Regions from separate parts of the Bacillus daqingensis genome, predicted to be linked through region 3. Evidence: riboswitches for the same ligand, from Rfam matches in the RefSeq annotation. Region 3 holds a riboswitch; each other region holds the start of a gene.
What was found. Region 3 has a riboswitch for thiamine pyrophosphate ahead of thiT (energy-coupled thiamine transporter ThiT). Riboswitches for the same ligand answer to the same signal wherever they lie in the genome.
Positions count from the first base shown of each region.

Region 1: linked by a shared signal. The riboswitch ahead of ACFO4L_RS08790 (YkoF family thiamine/hydroxymethylpyrimidine-binding protein) and the one ahead of thiT (energy-coupled thiamine transporter ThiT) in region 3 are both predicted to bind thiamine pyrophosphate.
Region 2: linked by a shared signal. The riboswitch ahead of tenA (thiaminase II) and the one ahead of thiT (energy-coupled thiamine transporter ThiT) in region 3 are both predicted to bind thiamine pyrophosphate.

Region 1 covers NZ_JBHSGK010000007.1:138,860-148,522, reverse strand. Annotated here, with positions in the region: gene ACFO4L_RS08800 (ABC transporter ATP-binding protein) at 1-882, opposite strand, end outside; gene ACFO4L_RS08795 (ECF transporter S component) at 857-1,462, opposite strand; gene ACFO4L_RS08790 (YkoF family thiamine/hydroxymethylpyrimidine-binding protein) at 1,465-2,079, opposite strand; TPP riboswitch at 2,255-2,357, opposite strand; gene ACFO4L_RS08785 (N-formylglutamate amidohydrolase) at 2,497-3,333, opposite strand; gene ACFO4L_RS08780 (M20/M25/M40 family metallo-hydrolase) at 3,330-5,480, opposite strand; gene ACFO4L_RS08775 (gamma-glutamyltransferase family protein) at 5,512-7,125, opposite strand; gene ACFO4L_RS08770 (sigma-54-dependent Fis family transcriptional regulator) at 7,288-8,991, opposite strand; gene fdhA (formaldehyde dehydrogenase, glutathione-independent) at 9,204-9,663, shown strand, end outside.
Region 2 covers NZ_JBHSGK010000007.1:38,550-48,212, forward strand. Annotated here, with positions in the region: gene ACFO4L_RS08280 (ABC transporter ATP-binding protein) at 1-166, shown strand, start outside; gene ACFO4L_RS08285 (hypothetical protein) at 166-951, shown strand; TPP riboswitch at 1,000-1,099, shown strand; gene tenA (thiaminase II) at 1,235-1,930, shown strand; gene ACFO4L_RS08295 (hypothetical protein) at 1,981-2,166, opposite strand; gene ACFO4L_RS08300 (bile acid:sodium symporter family protein) at 2,345-3,310, shown strand; gene ACFO4L_RS08305 (hypothetical protein) at 3,817-3,951, shown strand; gene ACFO4L_RS08310 (BCCT family transporter) at 4,228-5,793, shown strand; gene ACFO4L_RS08315 (hypothetical protein) at 6,115-6,360, opposite strand; gene ACFO4L_RS08320 (TetR/AcrR family transcriptional regulator) at 6,692-7,270, opposite strand; gene rraA (ribonuclease E activity regulator RraA) at 7,436-7,921, shown strand; gene ACFO4L_RS08330 (Cof-type HAD-IIB family hydrolase) at 7,999-8,859, opposite strand; gene ACFO4L_RS08335 (C40 family peptidase) at 9,505-9,663, shown strand, end outside.
Region 3 covers NZ_JBHSGK010000003.1:353,347-363,009, reverse strand. Annotated here, with positions in the region: gene recG (ATP-dependent DNA helicase RecG) at 1-1,442, opposite strand, end outside; gene sdaAA (L-serine ammonia-lyase, iron-sulfur-dependent, subunit alpha) at 1,439-2,323, opposite strand; gene sdaAB (L-serine ammonia-lyase, iron-sulfur-dependent subunit beta) at 2,335-2,997, opposite strand; gene ACFO4L_RS03080 (DegV family protein) at 3,157-4,011, opposite strand; gene ACFO4L_RS03075 (DAK2 domain-containing protein) at 4,041-5,708, opposite strand; gene ACFO4L_RS03070 (Asp23/Gls24 family envelope stress response protein) at 5,731-6,090, opposite strand; gene rpmB (50S ribosomal protein L28) at 6,325-6,513, shown strand; gene ACFO4L_RS03060 (thiamine diphosphokinase) at 6,603-7,235, opposite strand; gene thiT (energy-coupled thiamine transporter ThiT) at 7,232-7,783, opposite strand; TPP riboswitch at 7,858-7,962, opposite strand; gene rpe (ribulose-phosphate 3-epimerase) at 7,985-8,623, opposite strand; gene rsgA (ribosome small subunit-dependent GTPase A) at 8,626-9,498, opposite strand; gene pknB (Stk1 family PASTA domain-containing Ser/Thr kinase) at 9,519-9,663, opposite strand, start outside.

The DNA.
Region 1 (9,663 bases), on a different contig from region 3:
CGAAGCGTGCTGCACGATCGCTTTTTTCCGCTTGGAGACTGTCAGGTTTTCTGCACGGAAGATTGTCTCTCCGCGGTGTGGACCCGGACTTCGCGGCGGAAGCGGATCGTATCGGAAAGGCAGATGAATGCCTTCGCGTTTAAGCAGGCTTCGTTTCGTTTGATAGATAGTATCCGGACTCCCGTCCAGCATGACGCTGCCGGCTGCAAGAAACACGGCCCGGTCTAGAAGGGACAGCCAGCGGTCAGCCTGATGCTCGATAATCAACACCGTACAGCCGCGTGATCGGCGGATTCGGCCGATCAGCTCTACCAGCTCTTCTCCTGAAGCTGGATCAAGATTGGCCGCCGGTTCATCGACGATCAGCACCTCCGGATCAAGAAGCAGCACGGAAGCAAGCGCAATCTTCTGCTTCTGGCCGCCGGACAGCTCATGAATAGCCCGGTGGCGAAAGTCGGTCATGTCTGTTTCTCTCAGCACATGATCGATTCGTTCGTCCATTACGTCTCGTGGAGCGGCAATATTTTCGAGCACAAACGCCAGCTCGTCTTCCACACTGATCATACAGAACTGACTCTCCGGGTCCTGAAACAAGACGCCGATGTGCTGTGCTGCTTCCCCTTTCCTATAGCTGGAAAGCGGTCGTCCATGCAGCCGGACCTCGCCGCGCATCGTTCCTTCCACCGCTTCTGGATAGAGTCCGTTCATGATCAGAGCGAGCGTGCTTTTCCCGCTCCCGCTCGCGCCTCCGATCAGGCAGCATTCGCCTGCCTGAAATTGAAGACTGATATCGTGAAGAAGCGGAGCTTCTTCTTCATAGGCAAAGCTGACGCGCTTAAGCTCTATGACAGGAGGTTTAGGATGCTTTTCGAATCCGTCCATGCTGTTTCACCTTCCCTAATGCATAGCCTCTGAGCACCCCCGTCTTGGCGAGCTGATCGCTGATCCATTTTCCGAGTACGCCGGCGAGCAGCGCACCGCTTGCCAATCTGACGAGCAGCGTTGCAATAATCAAGCCTGCCGGAAGTGCAGCCAGGCCGGACTGGAACCAGCCCCAGGCGTAGCTGAACAGCGCAGCGGACATCCCCGCTGCAATAAGCACCCAGAGGGAATAATTTTTCCATTTTGTCGCTGCAAACGCAGCTTCGGCACCGAGCCCCTGAATCGCCGCAGAAATGATCAACTGTGGGCCTGCCGGGCTCCCGACCAGCACCTGTACCGTGCCTGCTATCAGCTCCGACCAGAACGCAGCGCCCTTTTTCCGGATGATGTAGGCCGCTACAATGGAAACGATAAACCAAATTCCAAAAATCAGCTCATAGCCGAACGGCGCGAGGCCGAACGGCATGAGTGCATTTCGCAGACCTTGACCGAAGAAGTAAAAGCCGAGATAAATAAAGGCAAATACGACGCCGAGAATGGACATCAGGACAATTTCTTTCAGCTTCCAGTCTCTAAGCAGCATCAGCCGTTCCTCTCATTGTCTTTTTTCGACGGGCTGTTCGCAGATACTGTGGCGGTCATCGTTACGTGTCCGTGCGAGCTCGACTGCGCTGTATCAACAAATATTTCTTCAAGTGTCCCGAACACCTCATTCGCTGATCCATCGAGCCGTGACGCATAATGAACGCCTTTCGTAAACGTACCGTGCTCTTTTGCCGTTTCAACCTGGTCGGCAATGACTTGCATATACTCCGGGTTGTTCATTGGATATAGGGCGAAATGGGTCGCTGCTTCTACGTTTGTGTCGGCCGATGCTTCTTTATTCAAGCGCATGCCGTCTTCTGACATATACGTGTCGCCCTCACTGTCTCCAGGACAGCCGATCGAAAACGTACCGTTAAACACCGTGTGCGTGCCGTTCTTTGCCGCTTGTACGAATACAGCTTCAGCGACATCAAAAACGTGCTCACTCCTGCCGCGGACACAGGTCGTAATATCATCTGTCTGCATCCATACTTTCGACGTATCAACCTCTTGCAAAGCGGATTTGATAATGTCCGCAAACTGATCGGACATCGGATATACCGCAAAGCGCACTCCTACAATTCTGCTTGTTCCACAACTGACCTGACTCATTGAAACATTCCTCCAGCCGGCGGCGAACGCCAGATTATTTTACGATTCGAACGAAAAAAAGACAGTCCCCCCGCGGGACTGTCTTACATGCTGAAAATTCATTTATTCTGACAGGCGGCACCGAAAAAAAAGAGCATCTTCATGATCAGTCTCAGAAGATGCAGGTAACCGGCAAAGAAAGCCGCCTGCACTTCCCCACGCTGGTATTATCCAGTTCGGGTTCAAAGGGTTAACGGGAAGACCCGTCTCTCAGCATTGCAGCACCCCCAGTGCGTTCCGTATCGAATTGTAGCCTCATTGTACCCTTTCAAGCGGTACTCTGTAAAGCCCGCTGCCGAAAAGCACCTCTTCCCTGCGAACAAACCCGGCCCTTGCAGCAAAGCGAGAGCCTGCTGCAGGCTCCTATTGTCTGATCGTTTAGGAAGCAGGTTCTTCCCCCGCCTCAGGCTGCGCAGGTGCTGCCACTCGCTCCAGTACAAGGAGCAGTTTGTCACGAAGCTTCGTCAGCCGCTCCAGATCAGCAGCGGACGGGACGGGACCCGCTGCAGCCGGCAGGTACAGGCGCCTGTTCAGCTCAAGCTGTATCCACGGAATATCTGTCCGCGGTCCGTGCAGCTGCGTAATGTACCCGCCTCTGAACGGGGCGTTTACAAGCACAAGCGGGATTCCTTCTACCATTTCATCTGCAAACTCCCGTTCCAGCTCCTGCTTAAACAGCTGCATGAATTCCGGCGGCGCCGTGATCGTCTCTGTCTCTCTGCCTCCGCCTGCACTGCCGCGGTTGCTGATGCACATTAACGGACGCTGTTCCCACGTATTGCCGTCCTTAGCCGGTCCAATGTCCAGCATCGTATGGCAATCCACTGCAAAACGCAGCCCTTCTTCACTAGATGCATGCATCAGCTTTTGATGATACGGAGCATGTACGGCTTCAATCAGACTATTCGTTTCCTCGTCGCTCAACGGTTCGCTCCACACCTGCTGGCCGTCGACAGTGAGCGTTTTGACAATTCCGTCCGGATTTGCTGGAGGACGGTCCGTCGGATCCCTGTTCAGGTCAATGACGACCCTGGCAGTATCAGCTGCCATAAACGTCTGCACGCTGCCGCGGAAATCAAACAGCTCCTGCGTCCACGTGTCGCCGTCACGAACAACGTCCGCCTCGGACAGCAGCAGTCTTTCTTTTAAATGGTCCGGCATATGCGATCCCCCGTGAGGGACTGAAATCAAAATCGGAAGGAGAGCTTGCTTCATGTAGATTCCTCCTGCAGGTAAAGTGCTAACAGGACTGCCCGCTGTACAAGCTCACTTCGATGCATCGCCTCATCCGGCGTATACAGCCTTCTGCTTGCCGGTGAAAATCCGCAAATACACGGAATATGCTCCGGTACGACTCCGGACGCTGTCGCCAGCAAGCTTGATTCTGTTCCAAAAGGCAGCTGATAGGCCTTTGCCCAGTGCTCCAGCCGCTCCAACATCGGGTGACTCTTTTGCCGTCTCAGCGGCGGCCGGGCTGTGATTTGTTCAATGTACGTTTTCATTCCCGTACGACCTGGTCTGAACAGCTTTTTCATTTGTTCTTCTGCTTCTTCTGCCAGCTTATCGTCCAAATAAGTAACGGCAATCGTTGCTGTGACGCGATGCGGCATGAGGACGCTGTACCGTTCGGATTGAATATCCTGGACGGAGACAGCGATCTTTTTTCGGCGGCTGCTTAACTCACGCAGACTCGCTGTCTGATCCAGAAACCACGTAAGCACGTCAAGCGGCTGGCTTTTTCTGCCGATGCGCTCCGGGTCTCCCTCCGCAATGATGTGATAGTCACGTGAACCGCGGCGCTGATCGACGACTTTTCCTTCCACAAAGCCCGGCTGCAGCACGATAACATCCTCAGCCTCTGCCGCTGCTTTTTCGAGCATCGCAGAGGAATAGCGCATCCCGCGTCCTTCATCAGCATAAAAGAAAATACCCGTTTTCGTGCCCGCAAGCTTTTTCTCATCCTTCAGTGCCTTCAAGGCTGCAAGAGCTGTTGTAATTCCCGCGCGGCTGGAGGCGACCCCTTCGCCATAAATCCATTCCTGCTCCTTTCGAAACGAGAGCGGATAACCGGTTCGCTTCCCCGGCACATCGATCGGAACCACGAGAAGCGTTCCTCCTTTAAGACCTGCCTTCGTTTCCCACGTCCATGCCGACCTGCCGTTAGTCAGTTCGGGAACTTCCTTCAGCGACAGCTTTGCAAGCCGTTCCTCAAGCCGTTTCCGTACGCTGCTTAAGCCGACTGCATCCTCTGTTCTCGAGGAAAGATTCGTCCAGCTTTTCAGCTCTTCTTCCAGCCTGCCGCGCGTAGTGGTAAGCCGCTTAAACAATTTATCCGCAGTCGTCTTCATTTCATATGATTCCTGATCAAAGAAATCCTTGCCAAAATAGCGTTCACACGTCACATCGATCAGCCGGTTAACGAGCGCCGCATAATCCATGCCGATTTTATCGGCCGCAAACACGAGCGAGCCGTCTGCACCAAGACTGGCCATTGAGTTCACTTCCAAAATATACGGGTTCCCTTCCCGGTCAATGCGGAAGTCGACCCTCGCACTGTCATGACAGTGAAGCGCATTAAACGTCTGTACAGCCAGCTCTTTCACTCGTTCTGTTTCTTCATCGGAGAGCGGCGCCGGGCAGACTTTTTCGACGGTCCGGCCGCTTTGATTTTTCTTGTCTTCAAACGTATAAATTTGCGGACCTTCCCCGAATACGAGTTCAACCGGCGGAAGTGCTTCTACCGGATTGTTGCCGATCAGCGCTACGTTTACTTCCCGGCCTTCGATGTACTCTTCTACGAGCGTCGGAGCGTTGTATGTTTCATAGATGACACGGACGCCTTCGCGAAGCTCTTCTTCGTTATGCACGATTTTCAAACCGAACGATACCGCTTCGTCCTTTGGTTTTACGATAAGAGGATAGGTAAGCGACTCCCGCAGCGGGCTGTCCGGCTTATCAAGAACAGCAAATTTTGGTGTAGGCAGCCCCTGCTGCATGAGCAGGATTTTTGTCACAACTTTATCGAGCGCTAGAGCATGCGTTTCCGGACCTGAACCGACGTAAGGAATGCCGAGCATTTCCAGCATGCCGGGCACGTGCATGTATCTGCCGCGCCCTTGGATACCGTAGCTTAAGTTGAAAACAAGACCAGGCCGCTCTCCTAAAATAACGGAGGGCATAAAATCTTCCAGGTTTTGAATCAGGTTTTTATCGCCTTCAAACGTTTTTACTTCGTGCCCGCCTTTTTTCAATCCTTCCCGAATGAGCCGGATCGTTTCCAAACCATATTTCTCCCGATTCTGCGTTCCAAATAAGTTAATGACGGCTTGGCTTTCTCTGTTGTACACCACTGCTATTTTCACGCAAACACACCCTTCTTCCTAATAGTAGTCATTAATGAGTCTGTTCCGGCCCTTCTGCCGTGCCATCACGGCGCGGGTCTGCAACTCCCTGGTACTTTTCCCAAAACCGTACAGGAAGCTGGACTCCCTGAACACAGCCCGTATAAAAACTGTACGCATCTTTTCGCTGCAGTTTAAAACTGGCCAGCTGCAGCGCTTCATACACCTGCTTGGAAAAACGGTCTTTTTCGATCATCAGTTCACCCTGGTCAGACGCATGGAAACGCGGTGCGGCAATGGCATCCTCCAGTGACTCACCTTTATCAATCAGCCGCACGATCACCTGTGCAAGAGTTGTTGAAATACGGGCACTTCCTGGGCTGCCGAGCAGATACTGAATTTTACCGCGTTTTTTAATCAGTACCGGCGCAACGCTGCTCCACGGCACCCCGCCCGGAAGCAGAAAATAAGGATGCGTTTTATCTTTGTATTCAAATGCACTCATGTAATTGTTATAAAAAAAGCCAAGTCCTTTTGCCATCCGCTTGCTGCCGAATACGAGCTCCACAGACTGCGTAATGCCTACGGTATTCCCGTCTTTATCGGTTACAGACAAATGTGTCGTTTCCCCTGATACCGGCGGTGCTGCGAAGGTATCTTGAAGCGCCAGCTTATGAATGTCCCGGATCCGCTTTGTAATTTCGGAAGCATATCCTTTATCGACCATCATTTGCGAAACAGATTGCAAATAGTGGTCTGGGGAAACGGGCATCCGCTGGCGGTAATTTAACGCAAATCGGAAGGCAAGTGCTAAAATCACTGCACCGGCCGGAGTATCCGGATCCAGCTCGTCAGGCTCAAATCCTTCCAGGGTATTTAATATTTGAACGAGCACTCTCCCGGCTCCCGGCGGCGGATACGTGACGATCTCCATGCCGCGGTAGCTGCTCTCAAGCACTTCCCTTTCCACCGGCAGGGGGATTTGCTGCAGGTCCACTTCTGTAATCAGTCCGCCGCGCTCTTCCATATCCTGCAAGATCTTTTTCCCGATGCTGCCGGTGTAAAAATCTCGCCAGCCTTCTGCTGCCATCGCCCGGAACGTGGCAGCAAGCTCCGGCTGCTTTAGTATACTGCCTGCCTTCAGCGGCTTCCCTTTTGCAAAATACCGCTTCAGAATGAGCGGATCTTTTCGAAGCTGCTCAGCTTCTTTTACGATTTTACTGTGAATGAGCGACGTCACTTCCACCCCCTCTTCTGCCGCGCGGATGGATGGAGCGAGTACTTCTTCGAGCGAAAGGCTTCCGTAATTCTCATGCAGATAGCCTAGAGCTGCCGGTGTAGACGGAACGGTGCTTGATTTTAAGCCAAGCTTAATCGCCTTTGACGGATTTTTATGCGGGGACAGGACGTAAGGGGCACGAGAAGAGCCATCCAGCGCAAATGTTTTTCCTTCATCCTCGAGGTGGACCAGAGCCATCGATTGTCCGCCGATTCCCGACGCCTGTGGTTCTGATACGCCAAGACAGAAGGCTGCGGCTACTGCTGCATCGACTGCATTGCCCCCTTTTCGAAGCATGTCCACGCCTGCCTGTGTTGCTGTAGAGGACGCGGTCGAGACCATTCCCTCACTGGACACCGCATGTGATACGGGTCTAGATTCCTTCATGACGATCCCTGCCTCTCCGGACATACATAATATTCCATTCGATAGTAAAAAAGAGCGTCTGCTGGTGAGCGTGCAGACGTATTATTTTCATTATAGAGGGAAAAGCCTCCGCATACAATCTGCAGAGCGATTCTCCACCGTATACGTCGTTATTTCTGCGAATTACGTCTCATTAATCGAAATATCATACTTCTTGATTTTTGCGTACATGGTGTTACGAGCCAGACCGAGCGCTTCCGCAGCCTTCGACACGTTGCCGTCTGATTCTTTTAGTGCCCTGGCTACGGCTTCTGCTTCTATTTCTTCAAGCGTGCCGCCTCCATGTCCGGCATGTATCTCATACTCATCTTCAAATTGAATATGAGCTTCGTCAATCTGATGATGCCCTGCCAGAAATACACCTTGCATAAGCACACTTTGGAGCTCCCTGATGTTTCCCGGCCAGCTGTACACCTCCAGCCTGCGTTTCGCGGCTTCCGTTAAGCTACTGCCTGCCGCCAGCTGTCCGAGAAGCACCTGTGCCACCTCCAGCACATCCTGCCGTTCACGCAGCGGAGGCATTGTCAGATGAATTCCCTTCAATCTGTAATACAAATCTTCCCGGAAGCGGCCTTCGCGTACTTCCTGCTTTAAATTTTTATTCGTAGCTGAAATGACCCGAACATCAACAGGAATCTGTGCTACGCTTCCGATACGCGTGATCGCTCGTTCCTGCAGCACACGCAGCAGTGATCCCTGCGCCTTTAATGACAGGTCCCCTACTTCATCCAGAAAAATTGTGCCTTTATCAGCCGCCTCAAATTTTCCCGCCTGGCCGCGGTGGCTGGCGCCGGTAAAAGCTCCTTTCTCATAGCCGAATAATTCACTTTCAACCAGCGTTTCCGGAATGGCACTGCAGTTCAGTGCTACAAACGGTCCCGAGCTTCTGCAGCCTTCTGTATGCATCGATTGAGCCATCAGCTCTTTTCCGGTTCCGCTCTCTCCGTATATGATCACAGGATAATCTGAATCGGCCGCTTTTTTTCCGAGCTCTTTCAGCTGGGTAATGCTCGGGCAGGAGCCGGCAATATCATGAAATTGGTGCAGATGCTGCTCGGAACGGTCCCGCAGCGCGACAACCGTTGTATGCTTACCGACCGAGGTGCTTCTGCCTGAAGGAAGGCGGGAAATTTCCTGGCCGACAATGCGGGAGCCAAGTTTTGACCTGGCAAGTCCGTTGGCACGAATCACTTTGCCCTTCTGCACGGTAATCATCGGAATTCCGGCCAGCCGTGACGTAACGGCCAGCTCTTCTTCGAGCATCAGCTCCTCCTCCCTGGAGCGGTCCAGCTTCATCGCCTGAGCAGCTGCTTCTGCAATCGTTTCTGTGAGACTTAACAGCATCGGATGATAATTTTCTTTTGCGGTACTGATATTTATTGCGCCCCGAAAGCACTGGTCTGCGTCATAGAGCGGACTTGCTGCGCAAGTGAGGGAATGATGCGCTTTGTAATAGTGATGCTCCCCGTGAATGACTGCCGGTCTCCTGTCATACAGAACGATCCCCATTGCATTGGTGCCCATCGCACTTTCCGACCAGTTCGTACCGATCTCCAAAAATCGATCCTTAGCAGCCGCACCCAGACTTCCGCATTTCGTCAAAATATACCCTTCTCTGTTTACAAAAACGGCCGTATACGCTTTTGAATCAAACGCATGCTCCAGCTGACGAAACAGCTGTTTGATGTGCGTTAACAACGTTTCGTCCTGCTTAAGCATCGTACGCAGCTTCCCTGCATTTACCCGTTTCGGCTGAACGGGGCTGTCGGGCAGAATACCGTAGCTTTCACAGCGCTTACGTGACGCCCCAATCAGTGACAGCTCCATGCGGGCCCCTCCTTTCAAACCGGTTCTACCGGAATCATACTAAATATTCAGAAATGTTTGTACTAATTTGAGACATCTTTGTTCATTTTTTGCACATTTTACCTGAACGCCGGAAATGAAAGCGCTTTTACAACGCATTTTACACGCTGGCATCGTTTTTGCATAGTAAATAGACTGCAAGCCATTTTCATCACTAAAAAGGAGGCACACGTATGGGTGGAAACAGAGCGGTAGCGTACATGGGGGCAGGCAAGGTTGAAGTACAGGATATTGATTATCCGGAGCTTATTTTACGGGACGGACCGGGGGTTAATCCGCTTAACGTCGGGCGCAAATGTGAACACGGGGTTATCCTCAAAGTTGTAACGACGAATATCTGCGGCAGTGACCAGCACATGGTGCGCGGACGGACGACCGCGCCAGAAGGATTGATTCTTGGACACGAAATTACTGGTGAAGTCATTGAATGCGGCCGGGATGTTGAATTTATGAAGGTCGGCGATCTCGTCTCCGTTCCATTCAATATCGCCTGCGGCCGTTGTCGAGCGTGCAAAGAACGGGATACGCATATTTGTCTGAACGTGAACCCTGACCGGCCAGGCTCTGCATACGGATATGTAGACATGGGCGGATGGGTCGGCGGACAGTCCGAATACGTCATGGTTCCTTACG
Region 2 (9,663 bases), on a different contig from region 3:
CCAGCTCTGCCTGATCACAAGCCACGAAGTAAAAGAGCTTGAACCGTTTCTCGATCATGTACTGATCGTGCACGAAGGCCGAATCGTTGTCGACCGGAACGTCGAGGACCTGAAAGAAGAGAAACGGAAATCACTGATAGACGTTCTGCGGGAGGTGACGGTCTAATGTGGTTATCGCTATGGAAAAAGGAATGGCAGGAAAGTATCCCGCGATTCGCCGTCATCATGGGCATTCTTCTGCTCGCATATGCCGCGATGATTTACTTTGCCTTTACCGGATCCGGCTACAGTATTTTACTTGGATTTTTAAGCGTTGGAATTCATACGGTGTTCCTGTTTCTCGTCTGGGCACTCTCATTCCATGGAGAATGGAAAGGAAAAACGCAGTGGACGTGGCTGAATATCCCGGCATCCGGCTGGAAGCTCGTCACCTCGAAGCTCGCGGTAGGATTCACACAGTTTCTGATCTCGGTAGTGCTGCTGACGGCCGTCGGTTTTTGGACACTCAGTCTCTTTGGCGAACATGCGCAGCAAGTGGAAGAGAACGGGATTGCCGTAATCTCTGATGCGTTGCGGGCACTGTATCCGCTGCTCCTCGGCCTGCTGATGTCAGTTGGGATTACGCTTGGATTAGGAGCGGTGTTTACCATTTTGATGATGCGAATCATCAAGCCGTTTGGCTGGGCAGTCGGTATCGCCGTCTGGGGGGTGTTTGTGTATGCAATTATGCGATTTACGCAGACGCCGGTCTATGAAGCGATGTTTCGGCACGGGCAGCTGTTTGATGCGGAGGCGCAGCTTCAAGAGGCTGTTGTGGGAAGTGCGACTTTTCAGCTGGAAGTAGAAGAAGGCATTTATTTATTCGCTGGAGAAATTGCGTTTGAACTGCTTGCGATTACAGCTGTTATCGTCCTGTTTTCATGGCTGATGGACCGCTTTGTTCAGGCCTAACCAGGAAACAGTTGTAAGCAGCTGGGAATTTTGATACAGTGAAAACAGAATATCCACTAGGGGAGCCCAAAAGGCTGAGACGGCTTACGCCGGACCCTTTGAACCTGATCTGGTTGATACCAGCGGAGGAAAGTGGGAATGTGTCTGAAATGGTCGCGTGAAGACCGTTTACGCTTTCAGGTGCTTCTCTTTCTCCGGACTGAGAAGCACTTTTTTCGTGTCCGGAGAGTGGGTGTTCGTCCAAATCATCCGGTACGCCGGAATAATCAGGAGGGCCTACACAATGCGATTTTCAGAAAAGCTGAGACAGGAAGCAGACCCTATTTTCAGTGCGATTTTTGAGCACCCGTTTGTAAAAGGAATCGGGGAAGGGAATGTGCCAAAGCAGGCACTGATCCACTACGTCATGCAGGATTATGAATACTTGACCACCTTCTGCCGGATCTATGGTCTCGCCGTTTCCAAATGCACAACCAGAGAGGATATGACGTTTTTTCAGGAGCAGATCGGCTTCGTTCTGAATGAGGAAATTCATCCGCACAATAACTTCTGTGAAGTCGCAGGCGTCCGCTATGAAGATTTACAGAAAGCGCCGCTTGCACCGACGGCTCATCACTATACGCGCCATATGATGGAAGCGTCCATTAACGGCAGCCTTGGGGAAACACTTGCTGCGCTCGCTCCATGTCCATGGACATACTGGGAAATCGGCCGCAAGCTGAAGTCAGAGGTTAATCCGGATAAGCAGCACCCATTCTACGACTGGATCAGCTTTTACGGAAACGATGAAGTCGGCACGATCACAGAAACGTTCATGGCGAAGATCGATGCCTGCGCGGAGCAGGCAGGAGAACGTGAAAAAGAGCTGATGCTCTCCCATTTTTTAAAAAGCAGCCAGCTTGAGCATCAATTCTGGACGATGGCGTATGAGCAGGAAGAATGGCCGGTCCGACTGCAAAGCAGCATCTCGTCATTGTAAACGACAGAACAGGGCACTGAAAAAACGATTCTTATTCAGTGCCTTGCTCATTATTGCTTTTCATTTGGCAGGTTTCGGCTCAGCAGCAGACCAAGAGCGCTTACGCCGGCAAAAAGACCGACGAGAATAAGAAAATCATCTCGGTAGTTGAAGCGGTCAGCTGTCACGGCGTAAACGATCAGAGCAGCGAGACTGCCAATTAAATTGATCCAGAGCAGCGGTTTCACAAGGTTCATGATAAGCCTCCCTTTCTCACTCCAGCATATCACAGCAGAAATATGGAAAAAGGTATTGCGGATATTGTCAGAATTATTTACACTGTGAGAATACTTACGCGAGTTTGAAAACAGCGCCCAAGCGGCTGCTGTTTTCTTTTTTCGTGGTACATTTTATTGTTAGAAGGAGTTTTTATCCATGAAAGCTGTTCAGCAAATCGGAGCATTAGTCAGCCGCTACTTTGCTCTGATCGTTCTTGTCGTAGCATTTATTGCGTATTTGTCACCGGCAACGTTTACCTGGGTCGGTGCGTACATTACTATTCTGCTGGGGATCGTCATGTTCGGTATGGGAACGACGATGAAGCTTGCCGATTTTAAAGTAGTAGCCAAGCAGCCAATGCCGGTTGCGATCGGTCTGCTGGCACAGTTTCTGATCATGCCGCTGACAGCCTTTGGCATTGCCTATCTGCTCAATTTGCCGCCTGAACTTGCGGCAGGACTGGTGCTGGTCGGAGCATGTCCAGGCGGGACAGCGTCGAACGTGATGGTTTATCTTTCAAAAGGAGATGTACCGGTATCAGTCGCGATGACCAGTGTGTCGACGATGCTGGCACCGCTGTTTACTCCGCTGATCGTCTTTCTCCTTGCGAATCAATGGCTTCCGGTCGGAGCAGGTGATATGTTCATGTCGATTGTGGAGGTCATTTTGATTCCGATAGCACTCGGGATTTTAGCAGCAAGATTTCTTCCGGCTGCTGTCGAGAGAGGCCAGGCGGCACTGCCGTTGGTTTCGGTCGGCGCCATTATGTTGATCGTTTCAGGTGTTGTCGCAGCTAATGCTGAAAACATCGTGACTTCCGGAGCGGCCGTTTTTGCAGCCGTGATTTTGCATAACGGGGCTGGACTGGCCCTCGGCTACCTGGCTGCTAAATGGGCCGGACTTGACGAAACCAAGCGCAGGGCGGTTTCCATTGAAACAGGCATGCAAAACTCCGGCTTAGGCGCAGCGCTCGCAACGGCTCATTTCAGTCCGCTTGCAGCACTTCCTAGTGCAATCTTTTCCGTATGGCATAACATCTCCGGCCCGGCACTCGTATCGTATTGGAGCCGTGGAAAGCAGCCGGACCCGAAGTCATTGAATCAACAATCTCGCGTGTCATAGCTTTTCGGTGTTGACCATGCAAAACAGCGGGCGGCTTGAAAATGAAAAGCTAACAGCAGGACCGATAGGCAAAAGTGACATATGAATAATGTCCTTCCTTGTTTTCAGGCTGTTGAAAAAGTCTCAACTTAATTATTTATTCGTTTGGTTGACTTTCCCCTCTGTTAACCGAGCCTGCCGTGGGCTGGCCTTCAGCTATTTCTCAGGGTGATCCCGTATGAAGGGAAGAAAGGCACGGCTTCACTCGGACTCAGGCTTCTCACGAGAAGCCTTCAAAAGCCAGTCCGGCTCCGCTCGTGCGTGGATGCCGCTCGCAGATCTGAGCGGCACGGAATCTTCAGGCTGCGCGGCTTCCACGGGCACGCCGGACACGAAGGGAAAATGGATTTGTTTGTTGGAGAAAAACGTTCCGATCGGTAGATACGACTGTTCCATGGTACATACGTGAAAGCACTGGTCATCCTTATTCGACATCGAAGCGTTGCCTATATAAAGGTTCCACCCATATGGAACAAGCACGTGTGAATCATCACCAGGCGTTTCAACCGGACTGGCAGCTGCCAAATTGGAGGATCTCGACTCCAGGAGGATCCGAACGAGGCGAAGATCCAGCGCTTCCGACAGCAGGAGGGAGCGGTTAGCTGAGGCCGTTCCCTCCGGAAAGCGAGTGTCCGTAGATGCAGGCAGGTGCAACGTTATTCATTTAAAATGACTTTATCCACACTTTGAAAACAGCTCCGCTTTTCCAGCGGAGCTGTTTTTTTGCGGATACAACCAAGGAAAAAGATACAGAAAGCCAGATATCGTGTGAGCACGAATTCTCAGTTTCGTGCAAATATGTTTTGGATGACAGTTAAAAGGAAAACAAATAGTTGGAAAGACTAATAATTAGGATGGAAAGAATAGGAGGAAGGATGATGGAACAAAATAAGGACCAGCGACCGGAAGGAAAGCTGATCGATTATAAGCTCTTTTTACCATCGCTGCTTATTATTATCGCCATGATTGTTCCGCTGTCGCTTTATGAAGACCAGGCGCTTGGAGTGCTGGAATATACATTCGATGTCATTGTGGCGGTGTTCAACTGGGGCTACATCTGGTACGCTATTATTTTACTAGGAGCAGGGCTGTATTTATCTTTTTCCAAGCTTGGCAACGTCGTGCTTGGCGACCCGGCTGAGAAGCCGCGATTTACTCTGTTTGAATATGCCTCCATTTTAATTGCAATGGGGCTTGGCTCGACGATTATGAGAACCGGCATGGTGGAGTGGACAAACGTCGCGAATGATCCGCCGTTTGGCATGGATGCAGGGTCTACAGAAGCATTGTTAATGGGGAATGCTTACAGCATGTTTATGTGGAGTTTTCAGGTGTTTGCTATTTTCGTGATGGCAGCTCCAGCGCTCGGCTATATTCTGCACGTTCGAAAGCGGCCGTTGATGCGGGTATCGGAGGCTTGCCGCTGTTTATTCGGCGACCGGTTTACAGATGGACTTGGCGGAAAAGTACTCGACATGATTTTCCTCGTCAGTATTCTCTCCGGAGCTGCCGTGACACTTGGCCTGGGAACGCCGATTGTGACACATAACTTATCGCAGCTGTTTAACATAGAGGTCACGTTCACATTAACGCTCATTATTACGATTATGTGGGTCATCTTTTTCTCTATCAGTGCATACGTCGGTATTGATCGTGGAATTAAGCGGCTCAGTACGTTCAATATGTATTTGGCCGGAGGCTTTGCCTTGTTTATCATGACCGTCGGTCCCGGCGTTTTTATATTAAACTACTTTACGGAAAGCTTAAGCACATTGGCGACGAACTATGTTGATATTTCTCTTTACACCGATTCACTTGGAGGAGAAGGGAGCAGCCACGTGCAAAGTAATACGGTCTTCTGGTTTGCATATAGTGCAACCTGGGCTATGCTGCACAGCGTATTTGCGGCTAAAATTTCGCAGGGACGGACGATAAAAGAAATGATTCTGACCTATCTGCTCGCGCCGACAGCGATTTCATGGGCAGCAACCGGAGTGCTGGGGGGACTGGGCGTTCACCGGCATGTGAACGGTGATATGGATATACTGGGAATGGCGCAGTCAATGGATGAAATGGCGTTAATCCCGGAAATTCTGTTGACGCTGCCGTTTGCAACGATTGCATTGATCGTATTTGCTGTAGTCGCCATGATCTTTCTGATTACGACGCTGGATTCAACTACGTATACGATTGCAGCTTATTCCAGCACCCAGGACATGAGTAAAAACGAGCCGTCCCGCATGCTCCGCATTATCGTTGCAGCGATTATTGCAGGCGTTGCACTCGTCATGATGCGCATCGGTGGACTGCCGCCGCTCGAAGTGGTATCCGGTTTAATGGGGCTTCCGATTATCATTATCCAGTTTCTAACGATCTGGGCTGCGATCCGGATGATCAAGCAGGACGAGGCATGGAAATATAACGTTCGCAAACGAGACTCATGACAGCGCCAGGTACGTTTTGAACTAACTCAAAAAAAGCTTTATGAGACCGTGCAGCCCGTTTCAGGCTGGCGGACAAGTTATTTGAAGTAAATGGTTATTCAATTTTGTGCAGTTCTTCGCTTAGCGCGGGAAGCTTGCCCTCCGCAATAACTCAGACTTATCTGCACTTACAGAAGCAGCGTGCGGTCTGCCGTCTAACGTCGCGGCAAGGTATATCAATGCGAATATACCAGAGCGGTGTGCAACAGAAACAGTTTATTCAAGACGCAAAAAAGCCTGCAGGTTTCATCCCGCAGGCTGACTGTACAGCGCTATGTGTGTTTAACGCTTTAGGTTTCGCAGGCGAGCTAGCTCTGTTTCCTGCAGACCCTTGGCTGTTTCAAGTTTATGCAGATTCCGGTGCACGGCGGCAAGCCGCGTCTGGTATTTCTGCTTCACATGAGCGCTTGAGTATCGGGCTCGAGCGTGGACGAGTGCTTCCGCTTTCCGCTTTAGCTGGCGTATGTCCCGCAGAAGGTCTTGATGCTCCGACTCCAATTTACGGAGGCGGCGGTGGTTCATGTCCAACGTTCATTCCCCCTGATTGCATTGAGCAATTGTTTCAAGTATTTAGAAGGAACCGGACGATATTCAGTACGTGGTCTATTCAAATATAGTAATATAATGGCTTCTTCTTTAGATGGTTTCGATGGCAGACTCGGTGTCTGCTGACCAGTCAGTGACAGTAGAGACGGTGGAACGAATGTTCTTATATGACGGGCTAACATCTATTTAACCACATAAAACTAGTAAAAACGATACCTTTTTAAAGAAAAAGAGAAAAATAGGTCTAATTCCCGCTTTTTCCCGTTTTAATTCACAGAAAAACCGTGCAGCGCAGCGCACGGCATTGTGAAACTTATAGTTCACGAAAACGAGCCCCTGATCCAGGATGATAACGAAGCAGCATTTTCAGTTCCCGAGCCATTTCGGAAGCATCTTTTTGGCAGCCGCCGTCCATCCAGTCAGCAATCAAGCCGGCAACAGCATGAGCGTGGTAGGCAGCAAAGCTTTCGGCGACTCCGCTTTCTTCTGCAGCGGATTCCTCCTCTAAAAGCACCCGTTTTAAGAGCAGAATCATTTTGTTGCGAAAGCGAGGCAGGTCGCCGCAGTCGCGCATAATTTCATAAAAATCCTGCTGCTTTTCCACGTGTTCAATCATACGCACAGCAACAGAATAAAACGCATGGTGCATGACATCAGTAGTGAGCAGCGGGGGCTGACGGTACGCTGAAATTAAATCCTCGATTACGTCCTGCTTCAATTCATCCAGCAGTGCTTCAATGGTACCGTAATGCTGATAAAATGTACTCCGGTTGAGACCTGCCCGATTCACAAGCTCCGTTACCTGAATGTGCGCGGGAGCTTTGTACTGAAGCAGTTCCAGCAGTGCCTGCTTGAGCGCCTGCTTCGTGCGCTTGATTCGTATATCCGTCATTTGCGCCTCCTTTCTTAACTGAAGACTTCTTATATTAACCTATACCCGTATCCGAAAGGTTTCAGCAGGAAATAGTGGGAAAAAGCTTCCCTCATTTACGTTAAAAAAAGGAAAATGCACGGATTTGGCGAAAAGCAGTAATGGAAAACAAAAAGGAGGTTCAACATGAAGCCAGTTACTGATATTTGCGACGAGTATCCGCAAACCGTTCAGACGATGCAGGAGCATCTCATTCATTATGGCAGACGCACACAGTTTGAAGGTCCAGTTCGTACCGTAAGTGTGTTTGAAGATAATGTGTTAGTGAAGCGGATGCTGGAAGAAGCAGAAGCAGGGACGGTCATCGTCGTTGACGGCGGAGGACGTGGCGGTCGAACTGCCTTACTTGGAGACAATCTTGCTGCTATTGGAGCGGAGAGGGGGATCGCAGGGGTCATTCTCTATGGGTTCATTCGCGACGCTGATGAGCTGCGTGACATAGATATCGGCGTCGCTGCACTGGGAACCAGGCCGCAAAAAAGCCATAAAGGGGGAAAAGGATATACCGATGTTCCACTCAATATGGCTGGCGTTCTCTGGGAGCCGGGCATGTGGGTGTGTGCCGATAAAGACGGCGTTGCCGTGCTGCCGGAAAAACCATCAGGCAGATAAGCAACCTATTTTCAGAGCTGATCAGCAGCAGATGGTCAGCTCTTTTGCTGACATAAAAGCCGGCTCGCCTCGTTTGATTAAGGTGTTTTCGCCTTAAGCAGCTCATAAATGACTTCTGCCACGCCGTGTTCAGTGTTGGATTTCGTCGTGCTTGCAGCAATTTGTTTGATCGAATCTGGAGCATTGCCCATCGCAAAGCCTCTGCCTGCCTGCTTCAGCATCGACACATCATTGAAGCTGTCTCCAACTGCAGCTGTTTCTTCAACAGGAATATGTTTATAGGCAGCAAGCTTTTCCAGTGCATTGCCCTTAGACGCAGCCGGGGAGGTTAGTTCAAAATTAATGGGAGCAGAAGAAACGACCGAAACCTCCTGCAGGTGGCTGAATTTGTCCCAGCCCGCTTTCACTCGTTCAGGGATAAGCGAGAGGGCTAAAATATTGTAAATCGTGATATCCCGCTCAAGTGCTTCTTCAAACGAGCGAATGTAGCGGCGCCCCTGCTGGCTTTCCTGGGCATGCAGCATTTTTTGCATGATCTGCTCTTTTTCCGGTCCAGGCGGGAGAAGCTCCCATTCTGCTTTAATTCGGTCTTCTGCACCTTCAGGTACATAAATCGCATCGTGAGCAGAGATTTCGTAATAGTATTGCTGTTCTTCAAGCCAGGACAGCACCGGTGAGGCCGAGTGTCCATGGAGCGGCAGATCATCGAACATCGTTCCGTCCGGGCGGTGAATACAGGCGCCGTTCATATTAATCACCCACGGATTGATCGTATAGCGTTCAAGTATGGAGAAGACATCATAAAAAGCGCGTCCGGTTGCAATCGCGACTTCGAGACCCGCCTCCTCTGCTTCATGAAAAGCCTCAATATTTTCCTTCGATATTGTTTTATCCTCGTTGAGAAGTGTTCCATCCATATCAACTGCAAGTAATCGCAAAGCGGCTTCCTCCTTGAATCAAGTTATGTTTAGTATAGCTGGAGGCGAGAGGCAATGTCTAACAAGGGCCCTTGCTTAAAAGATCTGCTAATGGCTGAGATTGATATAAAGATAATACGCCTGCGCCTTCTTATTCTTCGCTTTTCCTTATAGAAAAAGGAGGAAACAGTTTCACTCGTTTGCTTTGCAGCATGGGTGAACGAAGCGAGAACAAGAGACATTTGTGGTGGAATGAGCTGAAAAGATCCCGAGCGGGGAAGCTGAGCAGTCTGAATAAGCCAAGCCTCACGAGAGGCGGTGACGTTTCCTCCTATTCAACCGTACGAGATAACAAACCTTTCTATAAAGAAACTGAAAAACCTGAATAATTAACTGAAAAATAAGAAAAAGAGCCGTTAATTTACTATCTTTTTGAAGGTTACGCGTTTTTTGTCTATTAATTTAACGAGAACAATACAGATATTACAGGGAGATAACAAAGCAATGTTAAAACAATAACAATAAACAAAAGGGGTTTTATTATTACCCGATCATCTGTACAGTGAAACCTGTTAGCGAAAAAAATACAGTTTAAATCTAAACAGATTACCTAAAAGATAAAGAGAAACCTTAAAAAAATTAGAGAGAAAGTGGGAGTGTTTACACATGAAAAAATTTGCACTTAGCCTAGCAGTAGCCGGAGCGATTTTTGCAGCACCAACGGTAACAGACGCGATGAGTATGGGAGATCGTGGTGACGATGTTCGAGAACTGCAGGAATCTTTAGCAGATGCAGGATATAATAGCTCTTCTAACGTGGATGGC
Region 3 (9,663 bases):
ACATCCAGCACTTCTGATTCTTCAATCAACGGACAAATCACGTACGTCTGCCTCCCCTTAGCGACTTCTTTTTGGATAAACTGCATCACTCTAGGCAGTGTCTCCGGCTTTGCCCAGTATGTTTCAATCTGCTTTCGGCCAGCCGGCATTTCATCAATTGTCGAAACATCCATATCACCGAATGCAGTAATAGCCAGGGTTCTTGGAATCGGAGTAGCTGTCATAAAAAGCACATCCGGATTCAATCCTTTTTCCCGAAGCACCCGTCGCTGCTGCACGCCGAATCGGTGCTGTTCATCTGTGATAACGAGCCCGAGGTGTTTAAAATCAACAGTTTCCTGAATCAGTGCATGAGTCCCGGTAACGACATCAATCGTTCCATCTTTCAATTGCTCCAGAATCGTACGTTTTTCCGCTGTTCTGGATGACCCGGATAAATGGCCCACACGAATCCCCGTGCCCTCGTAAAGCTTCGTGAGCGATTCATAGTGCTGTTCAGCAAGGATTTCTGTCGGGACCATCAGAGCTCCCTGGCTGCCAGAACGAACCGCTGCAAGCAGCGCAGCTGCGGCTACAATCGTTTTACCGGAGCCAACATCCCCCTGTAAAAGCCGGTTCATTCTGAAAGGAGACTGCATATCCGTAAGTATTTCATCCAGAACGCGCTGCTGTGCACCCGTCAGCGGAAATGGAAGGGAGTCAACAAATGCAGAAACAGCTCCCTCCGGCCATTCCTTAGCTGTTCCTTCAGAAGATTCGCGCGCTTTACGGCGGAATAACTGCATTTTTAACTGAAATAGAAGCAGCTCCTCATATACCATCCTGCGCTTAGCTTGTTTAAACTCATCCATATCTTCCGGAAAATGCAGCGATTTACACGCTTCCGGACGCGGCATCAGCCGGTACTTTTCCATCGCCTGCTCCGGAAGAATTTCGGGTATGTCCTGCTGATAAAGTTCATATGCGGCGGCAATCCATTTCCGTAAGGATGCAAGCTTTATGTCACCTTTTAATGAATAAACAGGCTCAAATGCCCCTTCCGCTGCCCCGCTTTTGATGATTGCCCCCTGCACAGCAAGGCGGTGTTTATCAAATTTCCCATGGTAGATAACGTGATCGCCTGGAGAAATCTGCCGCTTTAAAAACGGCTGATTAAAGAAAACAGCCTGCACTAACACGCCGTCTGATAAAATTCGCAGCGTAAGCCTCGATTTTTTTCGACCGTAAAAGCGCAGCTCAGGCTCACTGTGAACGGTGCCTTGGAGCGTCACACGTTCTTCATGCTGTACCTCGTCAGCCCGCCGAATTGAGAAATCATCATAGCGAAACGGAAAGTAAAATAACAAATCCTCGACTGTAGCTATGTTCAGCTGGGCAAGCTGTTCTTCAGCTCTTCCTCCAATCCCTTTCAGAGATGTTACAGGCTGCTCCAGAACATTCACGCTTTTTGTTTCTCTCCAAAAATCTCATCGCGCAGGCGACGGCCGGTCGGCGTTCCCGCTAGTCCGCCTTCACCGGTTTCCTTCAGTGCAGTAGGCATATTCTGCCCGATTCGATACATGGCGTCAATCACTTCATCACATGGGATTTTGCTCTCAATCCCCGCTAAAGCGAGATCTGCCGCTACCAGGGCGTGTGACGCCCCGAATGCATTACGCTTTACGCATGGAACTTCTACAAGTCCTGCAACCGGGTCACACACAAGCCCGAGCATGTTCTTCAATGCAATTGCCATCGCCTGCTGAGACTGGCGGGGAGTGCCTCCGGCCATTTCCACAATGGCAGCTGCAGCCATACCTGTCGCGGATCCGACTTCAGCCTGGCAACCTCCCGCAGCCCCTGAAATTGAAGCGTTGTTCGCAATCACGAATCCGAATGCACCGCTCACGAATAAGTAGCGGACCATTTGTTCTCGGGTTGGATTCAACTTATCCTTTACAGCAAACAGCGTTCCGGGAACCACCCCTGCTGCTCCTGCAGTCGGGGTCGCACAAATCGTTCCCATTGCTGCATTTACTTCATTTGTTGACATAGCTTTCGCAACAGCATCCAGCGTCAAATGACCGGACAGTGTATCATGAAGCATCATGTATTCATGGAGCTTCTTTCCATCCCCTCCTGTCAATCCAGAAACGGATCGTACGCTTTCCGTAATGCCCCGGTTGACCGCACGCTCCATGACATCCAGGTTCCGTTCCATCTGAGCAAAAATATCTTCCCGAGATCGATCGTGTACTTGCATCTCCTGACGAATCATTACTTCTGAAATCTGAATTTGTTCTTTATCAGCCAGTGAAACGAGTTCTTCTGCATTTCGAAACATGGTCTTCCCTCCTACTCGTGAATCTTTGTAACCTGCCGCACGTGCTCAACTTTCTTTAATTCACCCAGAGTGCGTGCCGTTACATTTTGATCAACTTCTATCACCATAAGTGCATCTTTCCCCTGTTCTTTTCGTGACACTTCCATGTGGCCGATATTAAGCTGCCGGGCAGCCAGGATAGAGGCGACACCTGCCACTACACCGAACCGATCATCGTGCACGACAAGTATGGCCGGATGATTTCCGCTTAAGCGGAGTTCAAATCCATTTAATTCTTTTATTTCCACTTTTCCTCCCCCGATTGAAATGCCAGCAAGCGACATTTCATAGTCCCCGGAACGAAGGACGACTTTAACTGTATTCGGATGGTGGCTGACCTCATCTTCTTCGATGAAACGGGATCGTATGCCTGCTTTTTCTGCTTCCCGGTAGGCATCTTTTATTCGTTCGTCGCTTGTATCAAATCCTAATACGCCTCCGAGAAGTGCTACATCTGTACCGTGCCCCTGATACGTTTTTGCAAATGATCCGTAAAGATGAAAATCTGCCTCTTCAGGCGCTTTTCCGAACAGCTGCCTTGCAACGAGTCCGATTCTCGCAGCCCCAGCAGTATGAGAGCTGGAAGGCCCGATCATGACAGGGCCGATGATTTCAAACACACTCCGGTATTTCATATTAATCTACCTCCCGCTTCGATTGAAAGCGCTATCGTCTTATTATTTTCCTAATATATCATCTCATATCCCAGGTCATTCGTAAACGGCGGTTCCCTTCACACAGAAGAAATCTTCACAGCATATGCCGTGAAGATTTATCAAGCGCTTCATCCATCACTATCGTTTCACAGGTGCAGCACTGATGGAGATCGTACCCGGCCCAACATGCGTGCCGATTACAGGACCGATCGAGGTGATGACCTCCTGCTGAACGTCAAACTGCTCTTTCATGGAATCCATGAATGCGTTTGCCTCATCCTCAGCCAACGCGTGGGAGATACCGACATGGAGCGGCTTTCCGTTAAATCGCCTCAAAAATTCCGCTCTGATTCGCTGGCCGGCCTTTTTAGAGCCGCGCACTTTTTCGAAAGGGAATACTTCTCCTTCTTCCGTAAGCGACAGGATCGGCTTTATCTTTAAAAGGGAGCCCATTAACGCAGAAGCTTTTCCAATCCGGCCATTTTTTTGCAGGTATTCGAGCGTGTCCACCATAAAAAACACCGTTGTTTCTTCTACAAGTGTGTCGATTCTGGCGAGAATCTCCTTCTCATCTGCACCTGCTGCTGCAAGCTCTGCAGCTTCAACGACGATCAGCCCGATCGCATAAGAAGCACGCTTTGAATCAATTACATGCAGCCGGTCTGACGCTTCTATCGTATCTTTCGCAATGGAAGCAGCTTGAAATGTACCACTCAGCTTTGCAGATAGATGAATCGAAATGACTGTATCACCGTTTTGCAGCAAGTCGTTGTAAATCGCTTCAAACTGAGCCGGTGTAGGCTGAGAGGTAGTCGGAATTTTATCCGCATCAGCCAGTTTCTCATAGAATTCATCTGACGTAAGCGTCACCCCGTCCTCAAACGAATCTTCGCCGAAGTGGACTTTCAACGGTACTACTTCAATGTTCAGTTTATCCGTCCATTCTTTCGGAATATCAGCTGTAGAATCAGTTACAATTTTTACTGCTGCCATGATCATGCCGCCCCCTTTATTACGAATGGTTATTCAACTGAAATAATGTAAGAATAAAGCGGCTGTCTGCCCGCATGTATCTCCACTTCCACTTCTGGAAACTGCTCCTCAATATAAGCGGATAGTTCTTCAGCCTCTTCTTCTGACCGGTCTTCCCCGAAGATAATGGTTACAATCTCGCTTTCCTCATCAATTAGCTTCGCCAGCAGCTCTTTAGAGACATCGGAAACTGTTTCGCCGTTAGAAATAATATCTTTGCCAGTAATACCCATGAAGTCCCCTTTTTTAATGGATACCCCATTCAGACTCGTATCACGCACTGCATAAGTTACTTCTCCGGTTTTAACGGTCTGCAGAGACTCTTTCATACCAGAAACATTGTCGTCAAGACTTTGCTCTTCGTTAAATGAGAGCATTGCTGCGAGACCTTGCGGGACTGATTTACTAGGAACAACCGCCACATCGATCTCAGCTACGTCCGCAGCCTGCTCTGCAGCCATGATGATATTGCTGTTATTAGGCAGAAGAATCACGTTCTCGGCATTTACTTCCTCAATTGCCTTAATAAAATCTTCAGTAGACGGATTCATCGTTTGTCCGCCTTCAATGACTTTGCTGCAGCCGAGCCCCTCAAACAGTTCCGTAATGCCTGAACCCATCCCGACGGTAATGACGGCATACTTTGAAGGACCAGCTTGTTTTTTCGGAGGTTCAGGAGCTTTATCTGCTTCCAGCAGGGATGAATGCTGTTCCCGCATGTTTTCGACTTTAATATTCACTAACGAGCCAAAACGCTGAGCTTCCGTGATCACATCCCCCGGGTATTCCGCGTGGATATGTATTTTCAGTAAATCCTCATCCGATACGACAAGCAGGGAATCGCCGTACTCGCTCAGCTTTTCTCTGAATGCTTCTTCATCATACGGATGATCTTTCAATTGCTCATCTGCAAATTTAACCATAACCTCAGTACAGTAGCCAAATTCAATATCTTCGGTAGCCATATGACTCTGAGCAGACTGATGATGCTCAAATTTGACCAATTCTTCCAGTGAAGGTGTTTCCTCAGCTGGAGCAATCGACCGGCCTTCCATTGCAGCTGCAAAGCCTTCGTATATGGTAACCAATCCTTGGCCGCCGGAATCAACGACTCCAACTTCCTTTAACACCGGAAGCAGGTCGGGCGTCCGCTCCAGAGACTCTTCAGCTTTTTGAAGAACCTGCTTCATCAGCTCGAGACAATCATCTTGGCCGGCGCTTTCTCTTCCTGCTGCTGCTGCATCTTTCGCAACAGTTAAAATCGTACCTTCAACCGGCTTCATGACGGCTTTGTAGGCCGTTTCCACGCCCTTATCAAATGCGTCAGCAAGATCCTTAGGAGCCAGTGTTTCTTTCTTTTCGACCGCTTTTGAAAAGCCTCTGAAAAGCTGGGACAGAATAACGCCCGAGTTCCCTCTCGCCCCCATAAGGAGGCCTTTTGCAAAGCTGGCTGCGACGCTTCCCGCATGGTTCTGATCGTTGTTCTTCACTTCCTGAATTCCGGATGTGATGGTTAGATTCATATTCGTCCCTGTATCGCCGTCCGGAACAGGGAATACGTTTAGTGCGTCAATCCGCTGCGAATTGGCAGACAGATTGGCGGCACCCTCCTGCATCATGGCAGCAAGTTTTTTTCCGTTAATTGTATTCATTGCCACGTATGTTCCTCCTGACATAAAACTAATTCGTAACTCTGACTCCGGAAACAAAAATATTGACCGAACTAACTTTCAACCCGAGCATCTGGCTCAGCTGGTATTTTACTTTTTGCTGAACATTATGCGCTACTTCGGAAATTTTCGTTCCATAGCTGACGATAATATACATATCAATGTGGATCTGTTCGCCTTCTTCCCGGATGACAACACCTCTCGCCAGATTTTCTTTACCAAGAAGATCCGTAATGCCATCTTTCAGCTGCTTCTGGGAAGCCATTCCGACAATGCCGTAGCAGTCCACTGCCGCACCGCCTGCGATAACAGCGACAACTTCTCTTGAAACATCAATATTTCCGTATTTCGTATTCATTTCAATCGTCATAGAAGGTAGTCCTCCTCAATGGGGGTATTTGGCTTTTCAGCTATCGTCATTTTACTATACGCATGACAGCTTGCATAGTTCGTGCACCCGTCTAAGAGAATAGCACAAAAGCTCCAAAAATGCGATATCATCTGTCAAGGTTCATTACTTGAAATTACTGCTTGAATTAAAAAATGTACAATGCTACAATATTCAGGTATGATCGATGCTAGTGAAATGAAGGAGGGAATGCATATGTCACGCAGATGTGTTATTACCGGCCGAGGGCCGTCTACAGGCAATAAACGATCCCACGCATTGAACGCTACAAAGCGTCGCTGGGGTGCTAACGTGCAAAAAGTCCGCATCATGGTGGACGGCAAGCCAAAGCGCGTTTACGTATCCGCCCGCGCTCTAAAATCAGGCAAAGTACAGCGCGTATAATCGCTAAAAAAAGCTTCCGCCCCGAAATGGGACGGAAGCTTTTTTCATTTGTCCAGCTCATGCTTGAACGGGAAAATTGACTGCCGGCCTCATGCATCGCCTGATTCGATGAAGTAAAGAAGCCCGTCGTTAAACGACACCTTCGCTTCACGGTGCGTCCATTCATTGCTGACGCTGAGCGATCGATGCCGATAAAGCGTAGCCTGTTGGAGCGGATACAGCAGCCCTGACGTCGTTACACCCGTTACGTTTTGCCCAAGCGGGATCAGCGATACAAACTTATGGCCGCGTGTTCGAAGCTGATGCGTGCCCGGACGAAGGAGCTGCACCGAGTAGTGCTCTTCCTCGATTACGGTTTGCTCTGGCGAGGCTTCCAGCAAAAACAAGGCAGACAGTGTATGATCCAATCTTCCTCCGCCCACTCCGGTTATAATCAGCGGCATTCCCTCTGCTCGCTGCAGCGCAAGCTCCAGATCTGTCCAGTTTTTCGCTGGAGGATGACCCTCGATCTGTTCAGCCAGTTCTGCAATCTGCATCTTTTGTTCGGGCGTCACACTGTCAAAGTCTCCAACAGCTCGTACCATGCGGATGCCGCAGGCAGCTGCACACGCTGCCCCTCGGTCAACTCCAATAACATCAGCTTCCGGATAAAAACGAACCAGCCGGGACAGATGCCTTTCGGTCAGCTCAGGGCTGCCCCCGGCAATGATAACAGGATTCATACTGATCTTCCCTCAGGCTGCAAAATTCTGCCGCCTTTTTTTAATAAAAAGATGGTCACGATCAAAATTAAAAGAAGAGATGGCCCTAAATACCCTAAATTATAGAGAAACGAATACAAGGCGACCGGGGTACCTTCAGGAGCAAACTCTCCAAACCAGATAACACCTGCACTAAAATGAGCAGCAAATCGGAGAGCCACTGCAAGAGCAATTCCAGCAATCACTGCCCCAATCACTCTCCTCCCTCCAAACCAGGCACTGAAAAAGGCAGCCGTACCAACAAGTCCAAAAGCTACAGGATACTCCAGGATCGCCTGAGACCAATGGACGACATAAGGTCCAGTCATTAAGTTCAGCAGTCCGAACACAATGCCACACGCGATTCCTGCAGCCGGACCTCTTCGGAACGACAACAGAATTATTGGCAGCATAGCTAGGTTCACAGATCCTCCAAACGGCATCGTAAATAGTGTAATAAAGCTTAAAATCAGCGCTAGCGCAGCCATAAAAGCTGTTTCAATCATTATAACTATTTTAGTTGAACGCACGTGCGTCACCCTTTCATTTTTGCAGCGCAGAAAGGCCGCATCCTCAGGATACGGCCAACTCAGAAGCATCTGGCTTCTGATCGATCCCACATCCCTGCGCAAGCATTAACTTACAGGTTCACTGGGTCGGTGCTGCTCTGCACCCTCTCAGCCGTTACAAGGCTCCCCATGCGGTTTTATCATTCAGTTAAACTAATCCGTTCAGGAACGAAGGGATTTCATCGCTTGTTTTCTGTCCGACGCTTGAAAAAATGCAGACCCTGCTACTAATACATCTGCACCTGCTTCCCGGCAAAGCTTTGCAGTATCTGCGTTGACCCCTCCGTCTACCTCTATTTCCATAGCCGCTGGTTTTATCTCACTTGCTCGCTTCATTTTATCCAGCACAGATGGTATGAAAGTCTGACCTCCAAAGCCTGGATTCACGGTCATCAACAGCAGAAGATCGAGCTCGTCCATGACTTCCTCTACCATACTCAACGGACTGCCTGGATTTAAAACAGCGCCCGCTTTTACCCCTCGTCCCTTAATTTGCTGAATCGTCCGGTGTAAATGTGGACATGCTTCAGCATGCACGCTGATAATATCCGCCCCCGCGTCAGCAAAAGCATCAACGTACCTTTCCGGGTTTTCAATCATCAAATGCACATCAAGCGGCAGACTCGTATGCGGACGAACCGCTTCAACGATCAGCGGTCCAATCGTAATATTCGGAACGAAACGGCCGTCCATTACATCAATATGAATGTAGTCGGCTCCTGCTGCTTCGGCTTCCTTTATTTCGGACCCAAGCGCAGCAAAGTCTGCAGCCAGAATCGATGGCGCAATCTTCTCAGTCATTGTCAGTACCTCCGTTTTCTATTGGCTATTTCTTCATAAAACTGCTGATAACTATGATAGCGGAAAGCTGCAATGTCTCCCGTATCAACAGCCTGCTTTACCGCACACCCGGGTTCATTTAAATGGGTGCATCCTCTGAACTTGCAGTCATTGATCCGTGCTGCCATTTCTGGATACATGGCACTTAGCGTCTCCGTTTCGACATGGCGGAAATCAAGTGAACTGAACCCGGGTGTATCGGCAACAAATCCCTGATTGGGCATATGAATCAGTTCAACATGACGAGTCGTATGCTTGCCGCGGTTCAGACTCTTTGAAATAGCTGCAGTTTCCAGATTCAATTCTGGTTTAAGCGCGTTAAGAATGGATGATTTTCCAACCCCTGACTGCCCGGCAAAAACGGAAAGCCGTCCTGACAGAACTGGCAGCAGCTCCTCTACCTGGCCGGAAAGTTCAGAGGACGTGATAATAACACGGTAGCCGGCCTGCTCGTATGCAGGCAGATAAGGCTCTGCTTTATCCAACCCAAGATCTGCTTTTGAGACGCAGATAACTGACTCCAGCTCTGCTGCTTCGGTATGGACCAAAAACTTATCAAGCAGCAGCGGGCTAAAATCAGGCTCTTTAGCTGAAAAAACGAGAATAGCCTGATCAATATTTGCGATTGGAGGCCTGAACAGTTCACTCGTTCGTGCCTCGACCGCTAGAATATATCCATCAGTCGGGTTTTCTGCTTCAAATTCAACCATATCTCCTACGAGCGGCGTAATGTTTTTCTTGCGAAAGTTTCCTCGTGCGCGGCATTGTACCGTTTGTCCCTCCGACTCTACGTAATAAAATCCGCTGAGCGCTTTAATAATACGTCCTTTTGCCATAGTCACCTCACAAATCGATTTTATTCATCCGGACTGTAGGACTGCACTTCCTCATACGAATATTCATATGGCGAAGCATCAAACTCTTCCCCATTCACATACAGGATCAAGTATCCGGTGGAGCCTTCTTCAACGGTCATGGGAACGTCAAATTCAGTGGAGGCC